Regions from separate parts of the Mesorhizobium sp. NZP2234 genome, predicted to be linked through region 4. Evidence: predicted binding sites of a transcription regulator. Region 4 holds the regulator's gene; each other region holds the start of a gene.
The links. The regulator PhoB, encoded in region 4, activates phosphate uptake and scavenging genes when phosphate is short. The targets are predictions, from matches to a motif close to TGTCATNNANCTGTCAT.

Region 1 (4,066 bases), 3.3 Mb from region 4:
TGGCTGATCCGGCGCTGATCGCATCGCGGGCAAGCCACCTCGGCGTGTCGGTGCCGATCGTCGAGACAACGCCGGCGCAAACGGCGCAAGTTTTCGTCGATAGCCTGCCGGTCGTTTCACTGGCCGCCCGGTTCATCGACAGCCCCGGCAGGCCGAATCCGGCCAATGCGGCCGGCACCATCGAGGCGATCGACCGCGCGGTCGCCGCCTGCCTCGCTGGCGACGCCGCTGCCATGGTCACCTGCCCTATCGCCAAGAAGCCGCTCTACGATGCCGGCTTCCGCTTTCCCGGCCATACCGAATATCTGGCGCATCTGGCGGCCCGGCACGGTGGTGTCGAGGTGACGCCGGTCATGATGCTGGCAGGCCCTGATCTGCGCACCGTTCCCGTCACCATCCACATCGCGCTGGCCGAGGTGCCGAAGTCCCTGACCACCGAATTGATCGTGGCGACCGCGCGCATCACCGCCACAGACCTCGCCAGCCGCTTCGGCATCGCCAGGCCGAGGCTTGCCATTGCCGGCCTCAATCCGCATGCTGGCGAAGGCGGCTCCATGGGCCAGGAAGACGAACGTGTGGTGCGCCCGGCGGTCGACATCCTGCGCGCCGAGGGCATCGATGCTTTCGGGCCTCTACCGGCCGACACGCTGTTCCATGCCCGGGCGCGGGCGGGCTATGATGTCGCGCTGTGTATGTATCATGACCAGGCCTTGATCCCGGCCAAGGCGTTGGCTTTCGACGAGGCGGTCAACGTCACGCTCGGCCTGCCCTTTATCCGCACGTCGCCCGACCATGGCACGGCCTTCGACATCGCCGGCAAGGGCATTGCACGGCCCGATAGCCTGATCGCCGCGTTGAAGCTCGCCAGACGGCTCGCCGACATCGACAACAAGGCCGCGGCCGCATGAGCGCTCCCGTTTCCGGTCCGAACGCATGAGCATCGACGGGCTGCCGCCGCTGCGCGATGTGATCGAGCGCCATGGGCTGCAGGCGAAAAAGGCGCTCGGCCAGAATTTCCTGCTCGATCTCAATTTGACGGGCAAGATCGCACGCAGCGCCGGCGACCTGACAAGCACCGCGGTGATCGAGGTTGGTCCGGGGCCTGGCGGCCTGACAAGAGCGCTGCTTTCCAACGGCGCCCGCCGGGTTGTCGCCATCGAGCGCGACGAGCGCTGCCTGGCGGCACTGGCCGAAGTCTCCGCTTACTATCCCGGCCGGCTGGAGGTGATTTCGGGCGACGCGCTCAAGACCGACTTTGCCGGCATCGCGGCAGCGGCCGGAGATGGTGGCACGGTGAGGATCGTGGCCAACCTACCCTACAATATCGGTACGGAATTACTCATCCGCTGGCTGACTGTTATGGACTGGCCGCCCTTCTACGCCTCGATGACGCTGATGTTCCAACGTGAGGTGGCCCAGCGCATCGTCGCCGCGCCTGGCAGCGATGCCTATGGCAGGCTTGGCGTGCTGGCCGGCTGGCGCACGCAAGCCAGGATCGCCTTCGACGTACCGCCCCAGGCCTTCACGCCGCCGCCCAAGGTCACCTCTTCGGTGGTGCATCTGGAGCCGCGCGCGACACCCCTGCCCACTGACGTGAAGAAACTCGGCCGCGTCACCGAAGCCGCGTTCGGCCAGCGCCGAAAGATGTTGCGGCAGAGCGTGAAAAGCCTGGGCGGCGAGGCCTTGCTTGAGCGCGCGGGCATCGATCCGACGAGACGCGCCGAAACGCTCAGCGTCGAGGAATTTGTACGCCTGACGAACGCGGTGTAGCTCCCTTCCCGCCGCTTGCGGGGAGACGATGCCGACAGGCAATGAGCGGCGCAAACCATTTTCAGAGTACGGTGTGCTGCCCCATCCGGCCCTTCGGGCCACATTCTCCCGTGAGATCGAACCCCCTTTGCCGTAACGAGCGCGGCAGGCGCGTCATATCGTCGCATATTGCGACGGAAGGTGTCATGATGGTCATTCTGGCCTGCTTCCAGAAGTCCGCCAGCAGCGCGGCGGACGATGCAGTATTCTGAGAATGACATGACAATGTATTAAAACTGTGATCAGTTCGGGCGATAGTCGCGCAACTGCTTAATCATGAAGTTCTTGAATGGGAGCCCATGAACGCCAGAAGCCTTCTTTCGGATTATTCGAATCCGAATCGATTCGCACGTGGGATGCCCACGGCGCTGTGTCATTTTCATTCATCGCAAGCGCACGACGCGCGCCCTACCCAATCATCGGAGAAGGCGCGCTAAGCGCCCCACCCTTTTCCGTTTTCCATTTTCCGGTCCCAAAGCAGAAAGGAAGCGCAGCATGTCTTCACAATCGAGCCTGAGGTTGGCGATGCGGGCATTGTTGGTCCGCGAGAATTTTGGCGAAGAATCAGCTGCGGGACGCGCGATGGCGGCGCTGGTCGATGAACTGGAACGGCGCGAGATCGAAGTCGTGCTTTCTTCGGCCGTCGACGACGCGCTTGCGATCGTTTCGACCGATCCCTCGATCCAATGCTTGCTACTCGACTGGGATCTGAGCAAAGGCGACGAGCATCAGGCGGCGCGCACGATCCTGGACGCGATGCGCGATTTCAACGCCGACGTGCCAATCTTCCTGCTCGCCAACCGCAGCGTGGCCTCAACGATCCCGGCCGACGCGATGACCAAGGCCGACGATTTTATCTGGCTGCTCGAGGACACTGCCGACTTCATCGGCGGGCGCGTCTTCGCGGCGCTGCAACGCTATCGCTCGACAGTCCTGCCACCGATGTTCGCCGGTCTCGTCGAGTTCGCGCGGACCTATGAATATTCTTGGCACACCCCGGGACATACTGGCGGCACCGCTTTTCTGACCTCGCCCGTCGGACGGGCCTTCTTCGAGTTTTTCGGGGAAAGCCTGTTCCGGTCAGACCTGTCGATTTCGGTCGGCGAACTCGGCTCGCTGCTGGACCATAGCGGGGCGATCGGCGCGGGCGAACGCTATGCCGCGAAGGTCTTTGGATCGGACCGGAGCTATTATGTCACCAATGGTTCGTCGACATCGAACCGCGTCATATTGATGGCGAGCGTGACGCGTGACCAGGTCGCGCTGTGCGACCGCAACTGCCACAAGTCTGTCGAACATGCGATGACGCTGTCGGGCGCGATCCCGTGTTACCTGATGCCGACGCGCAACGCGCTGGGGATCATCGGACCGATCCCGCCCGAGCGACTGACCCCCGCCGCGCTGCGCCTGCTGGTCAGCGAGAATCCACTGGTGCCGATCGGTCCCGATGCCAGGCCGGTCCACGCGGTCATCACCAATTCGACCTATGACGGGCTTTGCTACAATGTCGCGCGCGTCGAGGAACTGATGGGCGAAAGCGTCGACCGGCTCCATTTCGACGAAGCCTGGTACGCCTATGCGCGCTTCAACCCGATTTATCGCGAACGCTTCGGAATGCACGGTGAACCGGCGACGCGCGATCGGTCGAAGCCTACCGTCTTCACAACCCATTCGACGCACAAGCTGCTCGCGGCGCTGTCGCAGGCGTCGATGATCCATGTTCGCGACGGCCGCAACCCGATCGACCATGCCCGCTTCAACGAAGCGTTCATGATGCACGCATCGACCTCGCCCTGTTATCCGATCATCGCGTCCAACGATGTGTCGGCGGCGATGATGGATTCGTCGGGCGAAAAACTGACCGGCACATCGATCCGCGAGGCGATTGCGTTTCGCCAGATGGTGGCGCGACTGTCGGCTCAAATGGCGGAGGACAATAGCTGGTTCTTCGACCTGTGGCAGCCAGCCAAGGTTCCAGACGCGCGCGGACGCACCGTCGCCTTCCACGAAGCCGATCCGGAACATCTGGCGACCGAGCCGTCGTGCTGGTACCTCGAGCCCAACGCCGAATGGCACGGCTTCGGGAATATCGAGCCTGGTTATTGCATGCTCGATCCGATCAAGGTGTCGATCCTGACCCCCGGAATGGACCCGACGGGCGATCTGCGCGCGGTCGGCATTCCCGCGAGCATCGTTACCGCCTATCTGGCGGCGCGCGGTATAGTCGCCGAGAAAACCACCGACTTCACGATCCTCT
Region 2 (4,066 bases), 1.0 Mb from region 4:
CGTGCTGCTCGACAACCGTGGCTATGGCTGCATCAACCGGCTGCAGATGGCGACAGGCGGCGCCAACTTCAACAATCTCCTGAAGGACGCGCGCCACGAGATCCTGCCCGACATCGACTTCGCCGCGCATGCGGCGAGCATGGGCGCGATATCAGAGAAAGTACCCTCGATCGCCGGGCTCGAAAATGCGCTGCAGAAGGCCAAGAAGAACGACCGCACCACCGTTGTGGTCATCGACACCGATCCGCTGGTCTCCACCGATGCCGGCGGCCATTGGTGGGATGTGGCGGTGCCGGAAGTCTCGGCGCGGTCGCAGGTCAACGCGGCGCGCAAGGCCTATGACGAGAAGCGCCAGATGCAGAGCGTCGGCGATTGATGCTAACTCCCTTCTCCCTATACGGGGAGAAGGTGCCGGCAGGCGGACGAGGGGCGGCGCCAGCGGCCAAACAATGAACTGTTCCAATCTGGAGTGACGACTTGAAAGCCAAACTGGGCATGTCCCCCATCGCGTGGTGGAACGACGATCTTGCGGAACTGAGCGATGACGTGTCGCTGGAGGAGTGCCTGCGCCAGTCGCGTTCGGCCGGCTTCACCGGCATGGAAATGGGCCGGCGTTTTCCCAACGACCCCGCCGTCATGCTGCCGATCCTGAAGGCAGCCGACGTGACGCTGTGCGGCGGCTGGTTTTCCGGAACGCTGGTCGATGAGGAGATGGGCAAGAACAAGGACCGCATCCAGCCGATGATCGACCTGTTCAAGGCGGTCAATGCGCCTTGCATCGTCTATGGCGAGGTCGGCCGCTCGATCCAGGGCGACCGCTCGAAGCCGCTGGCCACCAAGCCGAAACTCACCGGTGACGAAATGAAGGTCTATGGCAGGCGCCTGACCGAGTTCGGCGAATGGTGCGCCGAGCAAGGCATGCCGCTTTCCTATCACCACCACATGGCGGCGGTGGTCGAGACCGAGCCGGAACTCGATGCCTTCATGCGCCATTCCGGCGAAGGCATCCCGCTGCTGCTCGATGCCGGACATCTGGCCTTTGCCGGCGGCGACGTGCTGCGCGCCATCGACAACCACCATAAGCGCATCAGCCATGTCCATGTGAAGGATGTGCGCATGGACGTGATCGACAAGCTCGACCGCACGAAACAGTCCTTCCTCGACGCAGTGGCTCTCGGCGCCTTCACCGTGCCGGGCGACGGCTCGCTCGATTTCGGCGCCATCGTGCAGCGCTTCGCCGACCATGGCTATGAGGGCTGGTTCGTGGTCGAGGCCGAGCAGGACCCGAAAAAGAACCCGCCGCTCAAGATGGCGCAGGTCGGCCACAAGGAGTTGATGCGGGTGATGACGGCCGCCGGCTACACGGTGGAGACCCAGGGTTTTCCGAATGCCTGACGCGATGGGTTCACGACGAGGCAGGTTGCTGTAGATTGGCCCGATGAAAGATTCCGAACACCCGCTCTTCCGGCCCCTGTGGCGGCGTGTCGCCGTCGTCGCGGTCTGCGTCATCTGGTCGATCATCGAGTTCGCCACCGGCACGCCGTTCTGGGGCGTCATCGCGCTCGGCTTCGCCGGCTATGGCGTCTGGCAGTTTTTTTATCTGTACAAGCCGATCGAAGATAAGCCTCCGGTCAAGCCGACGGAGTAGAACGGTCCATGGCGCGGGCGTTTTGCGTATCGGATTCTGTGTGCATGACATCGCGTACGTTGGCGATTGGCTGGAACGCTCCTCACTTCGTCATCCTAGGGCGTGGCAAGGAGCGTAGCGACGCAGCGCAGACCCTAGGATCCATGCCATGACGTTGAATGTGGTGTGACGGTGCAGAATTCCGTTCCGTCGCGCTTTTGGGCCGAGGTAACGGCATGGATCCTAGGGTCTTCGCGACGGAGCTTCGCTCCTGCTGCGCCCTAGGATGACGAAGTTGAGAGGCTTCGGCCAATCTCGAAGATTTGCGATAGGAGAGACAAAAATGTCGAAGCTGCTCGTGAAGGCCGACAAGGGCCATGGCCGCGTCGCTCATGTAACGCCGAAAAGCGCTGGCTGGACCTATGTCGGTTTCGACCTGCACCGGCTGCGGCCCGGCGAAAACGCGTCGGGAAAAACTGAAGACCGTGAAGTCTGCCTGGTGTTCATCACCGGCAAGGGCAAGGCGAAAGCCGGCGGCAAGGATCTTGGCCTGCTCGGGGGACGCATGTCGCCCTTCGAAGGCAAGCCGTGGTCGGTCTATATTCCCGAGGGATCGGACTGGTCGGTAACGGCCGATACCGAGCTGGAACTCGCGGTGTGCTCGGCGCCCGGTCTTGGCGGCGGCCTGCCGGTTCGGGTGATCGGACCCGACGATCTCGGCCAGGAAGTGCGCGGCAAGGGCACCAACACGCGCTACGTCACCAACATCCTGCCGGAAGGCAAGCCGGCGGACTCGCTGCTGGTGGTCGAGGTCATCACGCCCGGCGGCCACACGTCGAGCTACCCGCCACACAAGCATGACCAGGACAATCTGCCTGATGAATCCTATCTCGAGGAAACCTACTATCACCGTCTCAACCCGCCGCAGGGTTTTGCCTTCCAGCGCGTCTACACCGACGCCGACAAGAACGGCCATCGCGCGCTGGACGAAGCCATGGCGATCGAGGATGGCGACGTCGTGCTGGTGCCCAAGGGTTATCATCCCTGCGCCGCCTGCCATGGCTACGATCTGTACTATCTCAACGTCATGGCCGGACCGAAGCGGACGTGGAAATTCCACAATGCCCCCGAGCACGAATGGTTGATGAAGGCCTGATCGTTCCGGTCGCGCCGGCTGAAGTTGTTGGTCCAGTTTGAAAAAATCGTCGGCTAAGGACCGCCTGGCGCGATTTGCCTTCGAAAACCCTTCAAAGCTTCGTCAATCCGTCATGGAAATCACCTATGGCAACGGATCTGACGAGGACTTCCCATGCGTTATGCCATCTATTTCACCCCCCGGCAGGACGAACCGCTGGCGCGGATCGCCGCCAATTGGCTGGGCCGCGACCCGTTCGGCGCGGCGACAAGGCCGGTCGAGGCCGTGGCCGATCTGGCGGCGGCGGAAGTTGCCTTCCACACAGCTTCGGCCCGCCGCTATGGCTTCCACGCGACGCTGAAAGCCCCCTTCCGCCTAGCCGCCAACGAGACGGAAACGTCGCTGCGCGCGGGGCTCGACCATTTTGCCGAGGCGACGCCTGTCGTGACGATACCGCGTCTCGTCGTCAGCCAGATCGACAGCTTCTTCGCGCTGGTGCCTGAAGGACCGTTGCCTTCGCTCAACCGTTTCGCCGACGAGGTCGTGCGCGACTTCGACCGCTTTCGCGCGCCACTGACAGAGGCCGAAATCGAGCGGCGCAGCCCCGATTCGCTGAAGCCGGCCGAGTTCCGCAATCTCTGCCAGTGGGGCTACCCCTATGTCTTCGAGACCTTTCGCTTCCATATGACGCTGTCGGGTCGGGTCGGGCCACAGGAAAGCCCCCGTCTTCGCCTGGCAATCGACAGCCTGTTCGCCGAAGTGCTGCAACAACCTGTGCTGGTGGACGCGCTGACGCTGTTTGTCGAAACCGAACCCGGGGCGCCTTTCATGGTGCTTTCCCAGCACGCGCTGGGACGCCGACCGGCCAGAAAAATCGCCTGAACAAGCCCTGCCCCAGATGATCAAGGACTGCCCGAAATGACCGCCGAGACCGTTCTTTCCAACGCCCGTATCGTGCTAGCCGACGAGATCGTCGAGGGGTCGCTGGTGCTGCGCGACGGCTTCATCGCCGGCATCGATGCCGGCGCTGCCCGCACCGGCGACGACATGGGCGGCGACTATGTCATTCCGGGGCTGGTCGAACTGCACACCGACCATCTCGAGGGCCATTACGCACCACGGCCGAAGGTACGCTGGAACCCGATCGCGGCGGTGCTTGCCCATGACGCGCAGGTGGCGACGGCCGGCATCACCACCGTGCTCGACGCCTTGCGCGTCGGCATGGACGAGGACGCCGATCTTACCTTGGCCGATATCCGCAAGCTCGCCGATGCAATCGAGGACAGCGTCGCGCGGGATCGTCT
Region 3 (4,066 bases), 290 kb from region 4:
CGGCGCCGATGATGGTGGAGGCGCGGACGTTGATCTCGACGCGCAGCAATGTGTAGGACATGAAATTGGGCAGGACCTGCGGCAGGTCGGCGAAGCGCACCCGCTCGAACCAGTTGGCGCCCACTGCGCGCAGGCCTTCCTCGGCCCGCATGTCGATGTTTTCGTTGATCTCGTAGAACAGCTTGCCGAGCGCGCCGATCGAATGCAGGCCGATGGCGATGATGGCCGCGATCGGGCCGATGGAGACGATTGCCGCGAACAGGCCGGCGATGACGATCTCCGGAAAGGCGCGCAGCAGTTCCATGACGCGCTTGACGACCAGCCGCAGCAGCGGGTGCGGCGTCAGGTTGCGCGCCGCGATGAAGGAGAATGGCACGGCGAGGACGAAGCCGATGACGGTCGAGACGAGCGCCACGTTGACCGTGGTCAACATAAGCTCGAAATATTCGGGGACGTAGAAACCGCCCCAGACATAGACGCGGCCAAGCGGAAAGTTGAATTCCTGTGAGCCGTTGTCGTGCGGCGAGGCAATATCGAAGAGCGCCCGCCAGACGTCGTTCCAGTCCTTGGGGACGAGCCAGCTCAGGAAATCCAGAATATGCGGCAGCCGGTCGAAGAAATGGCCGGCATTGGCTTCGTCGGCGAACCACATGCTTGCCAGCATCGCGGCGAGAAGCAGGCCGACGCCGAGCACGGTATAAAACCGGCGCAGCGACGTCTGGCGTCGCCAGGCATCGGCCATCTGATGGGCGGCGCCAGACGGCGTTGTCAAAGAGGGGGCTGTCACGGAGAGGGTCATGGTCGGAGATGCAAAAAGGGCGGTACCTGAGGTACCGCCCCCTGCAATTTCGCCGTTAGCCGCCGATGGCTGCCTTACGGGCTTCGACGATGACGTTGTAGAAGTCCGGCTTCACCGGCACATAGCCGGTGAAATCGCCGCCTTCGACGCCTTCGAAGCAAGCCTTGTCCTTGGTCGGGAGTTCGGTGAAGAAGGCGGCGAGCTTGGCGGTCATGTCCTCACCGATCGCCGTGCGCACGACCAGCGGGCCATTCGGAATCAGGCCCGAGCGCCAGACTTCGACGAAGTCGTTCGGGTCGACGGCGCCCTTGGCGACGACCTTGTGGAAGGTGCCCGAGGTGAAGCCGTTCTTGAAATCGCCGATGCCGGAGGAATCGTCCACCGCCACGTCAACCTTGCCGTCGCGTACGGCCAGGATGTTGTTCTCGTGGCCGCCGTTGAACTGGGTCGAGGCGAAGAAGGTTTCGTTCGACGCGCCGGTGTCCTTCGGGATCTGGGTCAGCGGGATCAGGTAGCCGGAGGTGGAGTCCGGATCGGCATAGCCGAGCTTCTTGCCCTTCGCGGACTTGATGTCGGTGATGCCCGAGGTCTTCAGCGCCAGGCCGATCGAGTAATAGCCGGTGGAGCCGTCGGTCTGCTTGGTGGTGAGGATCGGGGTGACCGCCTTGGGGTCCTTGAGATAGACGCTGGCATAGCCGGAGGCGCCGAGTTCGGCGAAGTCGAGGGTGCCGCCGAGCAGGCCCTGGATGACGCCGTCATAGTCGGCGGCCGGGAACAGCGAGACCTTCTCGAAGCCGAATTCGGCCTTCAGGTGATCGGCCAGGCACTGGTAGTTGCGCAGGCGGTCGGTTTCGTTCTCGCCGCCGAGGATACCGACACGGAATTCCTTCATGTCGGCCGCGTGGGCCATGTTGGTCGCCATCGCGAGCACCGAAACGGCGCTCAAAACCATCTTCCTGAACATTGATGTCTCTCCTGTAAGTTCCGGCCCCGCGCCGGCAGCGTTCTTGATCTTGACAAGTGCCCTTGACGCGGGCGGACGATCCAGCCGCTCTTTCTTGAACTCAGTAACCTGGGAAAGCAGGTTCGAGCGGTCCGGCGGATGCTGCGATCTTTTGCTTGAAGGCAACGCTGGTGGAGGTGATGGCCTCCGATATCTCTGCGCCGTTGCTGTCGGCGCCATAGACGAGGCGCACGGCCTCGCGGTTCAGTTCCTCGGGTGGACCGTCGAAGACGACCTTGCCGGCGGCCATGCCGATTATGCGGTTGCAATAGGCGCGCGCGGTATCGAGCGTATGCAGATTGGTGACGACGGTGATGCCTTCGCGCAGATTGATGTCCTGCAGGGAATCCATCACCACCTTGGCGTTGAGCGGGTCGAGCGAGGCGATCGGCTCGTCGGCGAGGATAACCTTGGGCTGCTGCATCATGGCGCGGGCGATAGCGACGCGCTGCTGCTGTCCGCCGGACAGCGTGCCGGCGGGCTGCAAGGCGGTACGGGCGATGTCGAGCCGCTCCAGGGCCGCGACCGCCTCGGCGCATTCGGCGCGCGAGAACATGCCGAGAAGGTTGGACAGGGTCGAACGATGGTTCAACTTGCCGAGCAGCACGTTGGTCAGCACGTCGAGGCGCGGCACCAGGTTGAACTGCTGGAAGATCATGGCGCAATCGCGCTGCCAGCGCCGCAGCGGTGAGCCGCGCAACTGGGAGACCTCGGCGCCGTCAAAACAAATCGACCCCTGGCTGGGGTCGACGAGACGGTTGATCATGCGAAGAAGGGTCGATTTGCCAGCGCCCGAACGGCCGATGACGCCGACCATCTGACCCTGCGGGATCGAGATGGTGACGTCGCTGACGGCGGTGTTCTTGCCAAATCGTCGGCTGACACCGCGGATTTCGAGCGTGGCAGGGCTTGCTGACATGGGCTGGTTCCAGTCCGGTCCATATTGATCGTCAGGCATTCGCCTAACGCAGCCACATGAACCTGCCGTGTCGCCAGCATGTCAGTTTTGTTACACTCCACAGGCTTGGCGAACGGCGACTTGCGGGCAATCAGCCGAGCACCAGCAATTCCTCGAAATGCTTCATGTCGCGGAAGGCGCAGAGGGCGGGCGCCTTGATCTCGATTATCGGAGCCTGCCTTGCGAAAAGCGCCAGGCAATCGTCGAACAGTGCCTGCCAGGCCGCGGCCCTGTCGTCGGCGAGACGCTGGATCTGGTAGGCGAAGGTGATGTGGAAGACGTATGTGTCGTGATCGGGATGCCGGTAGCCGAACGGCACCGCCAGCGCATCGCGCCATTGACGCATGATGCGCACATCCTCGTCCGTCGCGCCGGCAACGGTGAGGCCGGTCGGCACGACCTCGATCACCTTGATGTTGAAGGGGCCGAAGCCCTTGAAGCCCTTCAGGCGCTCCAGATAGAGGCGAGTCATCGCATCGATGCTGGTGTCTAGCGGCACGTCGTGCGGCCAGAAGGGCAGGCGGCGGCGATATTCGATGATGCCCTGGAACAGCGTCATGTGCAGGCTGGAGACGGGCGTGAAGGCGAGCCGGTGGGCGTCAGGCATCGCCAGCATCTTCTCACGCACGCCAAGCACCACGGCCTCGGATGGCGAACCTCCGACCAGATGGCTGACGACGGTGTTGCCTGGCTCGGTCAGGAAATTGCCCGATGTGTCGTACCGGGTACCGAGATGCGTCGGTGGGGTCGGATTGGAGCCGGCAAAGAATCCGGCGAGCGAGGGTCTGAGGGTGTCGGGCATGGCTATCTCCTTGGGGAGATGGCGTCCTGTCCGAGTCCTGTGTCAAGGATGTGAACAGGCTCCCCGATGACGATGATGTGGGGATTCACCTACCCCTCGTATTTCTCCAGGAAGGCCTCGGCCGAAAGCTCGCGAAAATCATCAAGTGACGCGCGCAGCCTGGCATGGTCCCAGTCCCACCAGGCAAGCGCCTGGTAGCGTTCGGCGGTGCGGCGGTCGAAGCGCTCGCGGATCGGCCTTGCCGGCACGCCGGCGACGATGGTGTAGGGCGCGACATCCTTCGACACGACGGCGCCGGCGCCGACCGCGGCGCCATCGCCGACACTAACGCCGGGCAGGACGGTCGAACCGTGACCGAGCCAGGTGTCGTGGCCGATGCTGACGCGCTTGGCGCGGCGCTGGGCGAAGAACTCGCTCTCATGCTCGGCATCGTCCCAATAGTCCGAGGCGCGGTAGGTGAAATGGTGCAGCGTCGGCCGCCAGGTCGGGTGATTGGTGGCGTTG
Region 4 (4,066 bases):
CGTGAATCTCTTCATGATATCCTCCCTGCGCCGCGTATGGCGCGACCAAACTGACCCGAAGGCCGGCACAGAGGCTCTATTTTTTCGAGCCTCAAAAAAAATACTGGTCCATCGTCGAAACGCTGTCAACATCGATTCTGATGGATATTGAGGTGTCGCGGACTTTTTTTCGAGCCCCGCAATAAATAAATGACAGCACCATCCGCTTCTGCCAGTATTTGTCCCGGTTGCCGGCAGTGTTCGAGGGGCAGGAAGAACCGCGGCGACCGGGAGGATGTGGGAAAGTATGTCGGTCGGAATCCGCCACGACGATCTGCGCCGGCGCAACCGCGCCATGGTGATTGCGGCCGTGCGCCGGGCCGGCCAACCGTCGCGCACCGAGATCGCCGCGACCACCGGCCTCAGCCATTCGACCATATCGGCGATCTCTTCCGACCTGATCGGCGAAGGCATCCTGGCCGAGGGCAAGCCGAGCGAGGCCGGTGCGCTCAAACGCGGCCGGCCACAGGTCGGCCTCGGCCTCAACCCGGAGGCCGCGGCCATCATGACCGTGGTGCTGTCGCTGAATTTCCTGTCCGTCGCCGTCATCGACTATGCCGGCCAGGTGATATCGGAGGAACAGCGCCGGCTGGACACGCTGACCATGTCGCGTGAGGCGCTGATCGGTGAATGCGTCGCCATTGTACGGCGCCGCCTCGAGGATCCCGATATCGACGTGCGCAGCGTCGCCCGCATCGCACTGGCGATCCAGGGCATCACCGACACCGAGGCCAGGGCCATGCTGTGGTCGCCGATCACGCCGCAGACCGATATCGCCTTCGCCGACATACTGGAAGCCGAGTTCGGCATCCCGGCCACCATGGAGAACGACTGCAACATGATGGCCGTGGCGCTGCGCTGGCGCGACCCCGAACGCTACCGCGACGACTTCATCGCCATCCTTTTGTCGCACGGCATCGGCATGGGCCTGGTGCTGAAGGGCGAGTTGTTCACCGGCACCCATTCGTCGGGCGGCGAGTTCGGCCACATGATCCATCGGCCAGGCGGCGCGCTCTGCCGATGCGGGCGGCGCGGGTGCGTCGAGGCTTATGCCGGCAACTACGCCATCTGGCGCAATGCCAGGCAGCTTGGCGAGGACACCGAGCCGGTCGCCGATGTCAGCGATGCGCAGATGCGGGCGCTCGCCGCCACGGCACGTGAACGGGCCGGGCCCGAGCGCGAAGCCTATCGCAAGGCCGGGGAAGCACTGGGTTACGGCCTCGGCAGCCTGTTCGCGCTGATCGATCCCGCCCCCGTGGCCATGGTCGGCGTCAGCGCCGCCGCCTTCGACCTGATCGAGCCGGCATTGCGCGAGGCGATCGCCCAGACCGCTGGCGGCCAGCACTCGAAATCGATTTCGTTCGACACCGAACCGAACGAGCTGCCCCTGATCCGCGAGGGCTGTGCCATGCGCGCACTGACCTTCGTCGATCAGGAAATCTTCGCGCCGGGCGTGCAGGCGAGAGGGAGTGCTGGGAAGAATGTGGCTTGAGCGAACGCCTGTGCCGATCCCACAGATCAGCGCTGGAGATTGGCCGAGCCCCCTCGAGGTCGTCATCCCTGGGCGGAGCAGGAGCGAAGCTCCGTCGCGGAGACCCTGGGATGACGAAGCCATAAGCTCTGAGCCAACACCAAATGCGTTCTATCCGGGAGCGGATGCAACCCGTCAACGCTTCCGCGCCAAGGACCTAATCCTCACGGATCGCGTAGCCTGCCCCACGGATGGTGCGGATGACGTCGGGCATGCGGCCATTGTTGACCGCCTTGCGCAGGCGGCCGACATGCACATCCACGGTGCGCTCGTCGATATAGATCGTCTCACCCCAGACATTGTCGAGCAGTTGGCTGCGCGAGAACACGCGGCCGGGATGGCGCATCATGAATTCCAGAAGGCGGAATTCGGTCGGCCCAAGCCGGATCTCGCTCTTCTTGCGGTAGACCCGGTGCGATTCACGGTCGAGCACGATGTCGCCGACCTTGAGCACGCTGGACAGCACTTCCGGCTTGGCGCGGCGCAGCAGCGCCTTGACGCGGGCCATGAATTCCGGCGTCGAGAACGGCTTGACCAGATAGTCGTCAGCACCGGTCGAAAGGCCGCGCACGCGGTCGCTCTCCTCGCCGCGCGCCGTCAGCATGATGATCGGCAGCCGTTCGGTCTCGGGCCGCATGCGCAGGCGCCGACAGAGTTCGATGCCGGACACCGCCGGCACCATCCAGTCGAGCACCAGAAGGTCGGGCACGTTCTCCTGCAGGCGGATTTCAGCCTCGTCGCCGCGCGGCACCACCTCGACCTGGTAGCCTTCGGATTCAAGATTGTAACGGAGCAGCACTCCCAGCGGCTCCTCATCCTCCACCACCATAATGCGTGGCGCGATCATCGATTGGTCACCTCTTGCGTCAAGCCGCCGGCGCCGACATCGCCGTCTCGTCCTGTTTGGGGCGGTTGGCGGGCAGTTGCGTGCCGGTCAGGACATAGTACGCGTTCTCGGCGATGTTGGTCACATGGTCGCCGATGCGTTCGAGATTCTTGGCGCAGAACAACAGATGCGTGCAAGCGGTGATGTTGCGCGGATCTTCCATCATGTAGGTCAGGAGTTCGCGGAACACCGACGTGTATTTGACGTCGATGCGTTCGTCGTCGGCGCGCAGCTTCGCAAGCGCGGCGGCATCGCGCGCCGCATACTCCTCGATCACGCCCTGCACCTGGATCAGCACCAGTTGCGCCATGGCGTCGATGGAATGCGACAGGTCGCGCGGCGTTGCGGCGAGACCGACGGTGCCGACGCGCTTGGCGATGTTCTTGGCAAGGTCGCCAATGCGTTCGAGGTCGCCGGCCATGCGGATCGACCCGACGACATGGCGCAGATCGTCGGCCATCGGCTGGCGCTTGGCGATCAGCGTGATGGCGCGATCGTCGAGTTCGCGCTGGCGTGCATCCATGATGGCGTCGTCGGAGACCACGCGCTGTGCCAGCGCATTGTCGGAATTCAACAGCGCCTTGGTGGCACCGCCGACCATCGAGCCGGCGAGATCGCCCATGTCGCTGATCAGCCTGCTGATCTGTCCGAGATCCTCGTCGAAGGCTGCGACTGTGTGTTCGGCCATGATCCTGGTCCTCGTAATGCGTGCGATCAGCCGAAGCGGCCGGTGATGTAGTCTTGCGTGCGTTTTTCGCGGGGCGACGTGAAGATCTTCTCGGTACGGTCGAATTCGACCAGTTCGCCCAGATACATGAAGGCGGTCTGCTTCGAGACGCGCGCCGCCTGCTGCATGTTGTGGGTGACGATGACGATCGTGTAGTCGGCTTGCAGCTCGTCGATCAGTTCCTCGATCTTGGCGGTCGACAGCGGATCGAGCGCGGAGGCCGGCTCGTCGAGCAGGATGACCTCCGGCTTCACCGCCACCGTGCGGGCGATGCACAGCCGCTGCTGCTGGCCGCCCGACAGGCTGAGGCCGCTGGCATTGAGCTTGTCCTTGACCTCCGTCCACAGGGCTGCGCGCTTCAGCGCCTGCTCGACACGGCCGTCCATCTCGGCCTTGCTGATCTTCTCATAGAGCCTGACGCCGAAGGCGATGTTCTCATAAATCGACATCGGGAACGGCGTCGGCTTCTGGAACACCATGCCGATCTTGGTGCGCAAAAGGTTGAGGTCCTGCGAGCGGTCGAGAACGTTCTGGCCGTCGAGCAGCACCTGGCCCTCGGCGGTCTGCTTGGGGTAGAGCTCGTAGATGCGGTTGAAGACGCGCAGCAGCGTCGACTTTCCGCAGCCGGAAGGGCCGATGAAGGCGGTGACGCTGCGCTCGGGCAGCGACAGCGTGATATCCTTCAGCGCCTTCGACTGGCCGTAGTAGAAGTTGAGGTTCTTGACCTCGATCTTGGCCTTGGCCGCCGCCTCGGCGGCGATCGTCATGTCTGGAGACAACATCTGGCTCATTTGTCCTCTCTGCGTCCTGTCAGGCTGCGCGCAAAGATGCTGAGCGCGAGAACCGTCAATGTGATTATGAGTGCGCCGGTCCAGGCCAGCTG

Region 1: EB230_RS24420 (Orn/Lys/Arg decarboxylase N-terminal domain-containing protein) is a predicted target of PhoB. The motif match lies at 2,018-2,034, and genes of this name have one in related genera.
Region 2: EB230_RS02570 (DUF1045 domain-containing protein) is a predicted target of PhoB. The motif match lies at 2,881-2,897, and genes of this name have one in related genera.
Region 3: phnC (phosphonate ABC transporter ATP-binding protein) is a predicted target of PhoB. The motif match lies at 2,800-2,816, and genes of this name have one in related genera.

The regions. Positions count from the first base shown of each region.
Region 1 is NZ_CP033364.1:4,917,250-4,921,315, forward strand. Features, by position in the region: gene pdxA (4-hydroxythreonine-4-phosphate dehydrogenase PdxA) at 1-908, shown strand, start outside; gene rsmA (16S rRNA (adenine(1518)-N(6)/adenine(1519)-N(6))-dimethyltransferase RsmA) at 934-1,770, shown strand; gene EB230_RS24420 (Orn/Lys/Arg decarboxylase N-terminal domain-containing protein) at 2,305-4,066, shown strand, end outside.
Region 2 is NZ_CP033364.1:558,800-562,865, forward strand. Features, by position in the region: gene iolD (3D-(3,5/4)-trihydroxycyclohexane-1,2-dione acylhydrolase (decyclizing)) at 1-376, shown strand, start outside; gene iolE (myo-inosose-2 dehydratase) at 478-1,395, shown strand; gene EB230_RS02560 (DUF3329 domain-containing protein) at 1,439-1,648, shown strand; gene iolB (5-deoxy-glucuronate isomerase) at 1,971-2,783, shown strand; gene EB230_RS02570 (DUF1045 domain-containing protein) at 2,937-3,644, shown strand; gene EB230_RS02575 (alpha-D-ribose 1-methylphosphonate 5-triphosphate diphosphatase) at 3,681-4,066, shown strand, end outside.
Region 3 is NZ_CP033364.1:1,871,736-1,875,801, forward strand. Features, by position in the region: gene phnE (phosphonate ABC transporter, permease protein PhnE) at 1-799, opposite strand, end outside; gene phnD (phosphonate ABC transporter substrate-binding protein) at 855-1,763, opposite strand; gene phnC (phosphonate ABC transporter ATP-binding protein) at 1,864-2,721, opposite strand; gene EB230_RS09185 (DUF1868 domain-containing protein) at 2,852-3,562, opposite strand; gene EB230_RS09190 (DapH/DapD/GlmU-related protein) at 3,652-4,066, opposite strand, start outside.
Region 4 is NZ_CP033364.1:1,585,572-1,589,637, reverse strand. Features, by position in the region: gene xylF (D-xylose ABC transporter substrate-binding protein) at 1-15, opposite strand, end outside; gene EB230_RS07790 (ROK family protein) at 287-1,531, shown strand; gene phoB (phosphate regulon transcriptional regulator PhoB) at 1,728-2,417, opposite strand; gene phoU (phosphate signaling complex protein PhoU) at 2,437-3,144, opposite strand; gene pstB (phosphate ABC transporter ATP-binding protein PstB) at 3,171-3,974, opposite strand; gene pstA (phosphate ABC transporter permease PstA) at 3,971-4,066, opposite strand, start outside.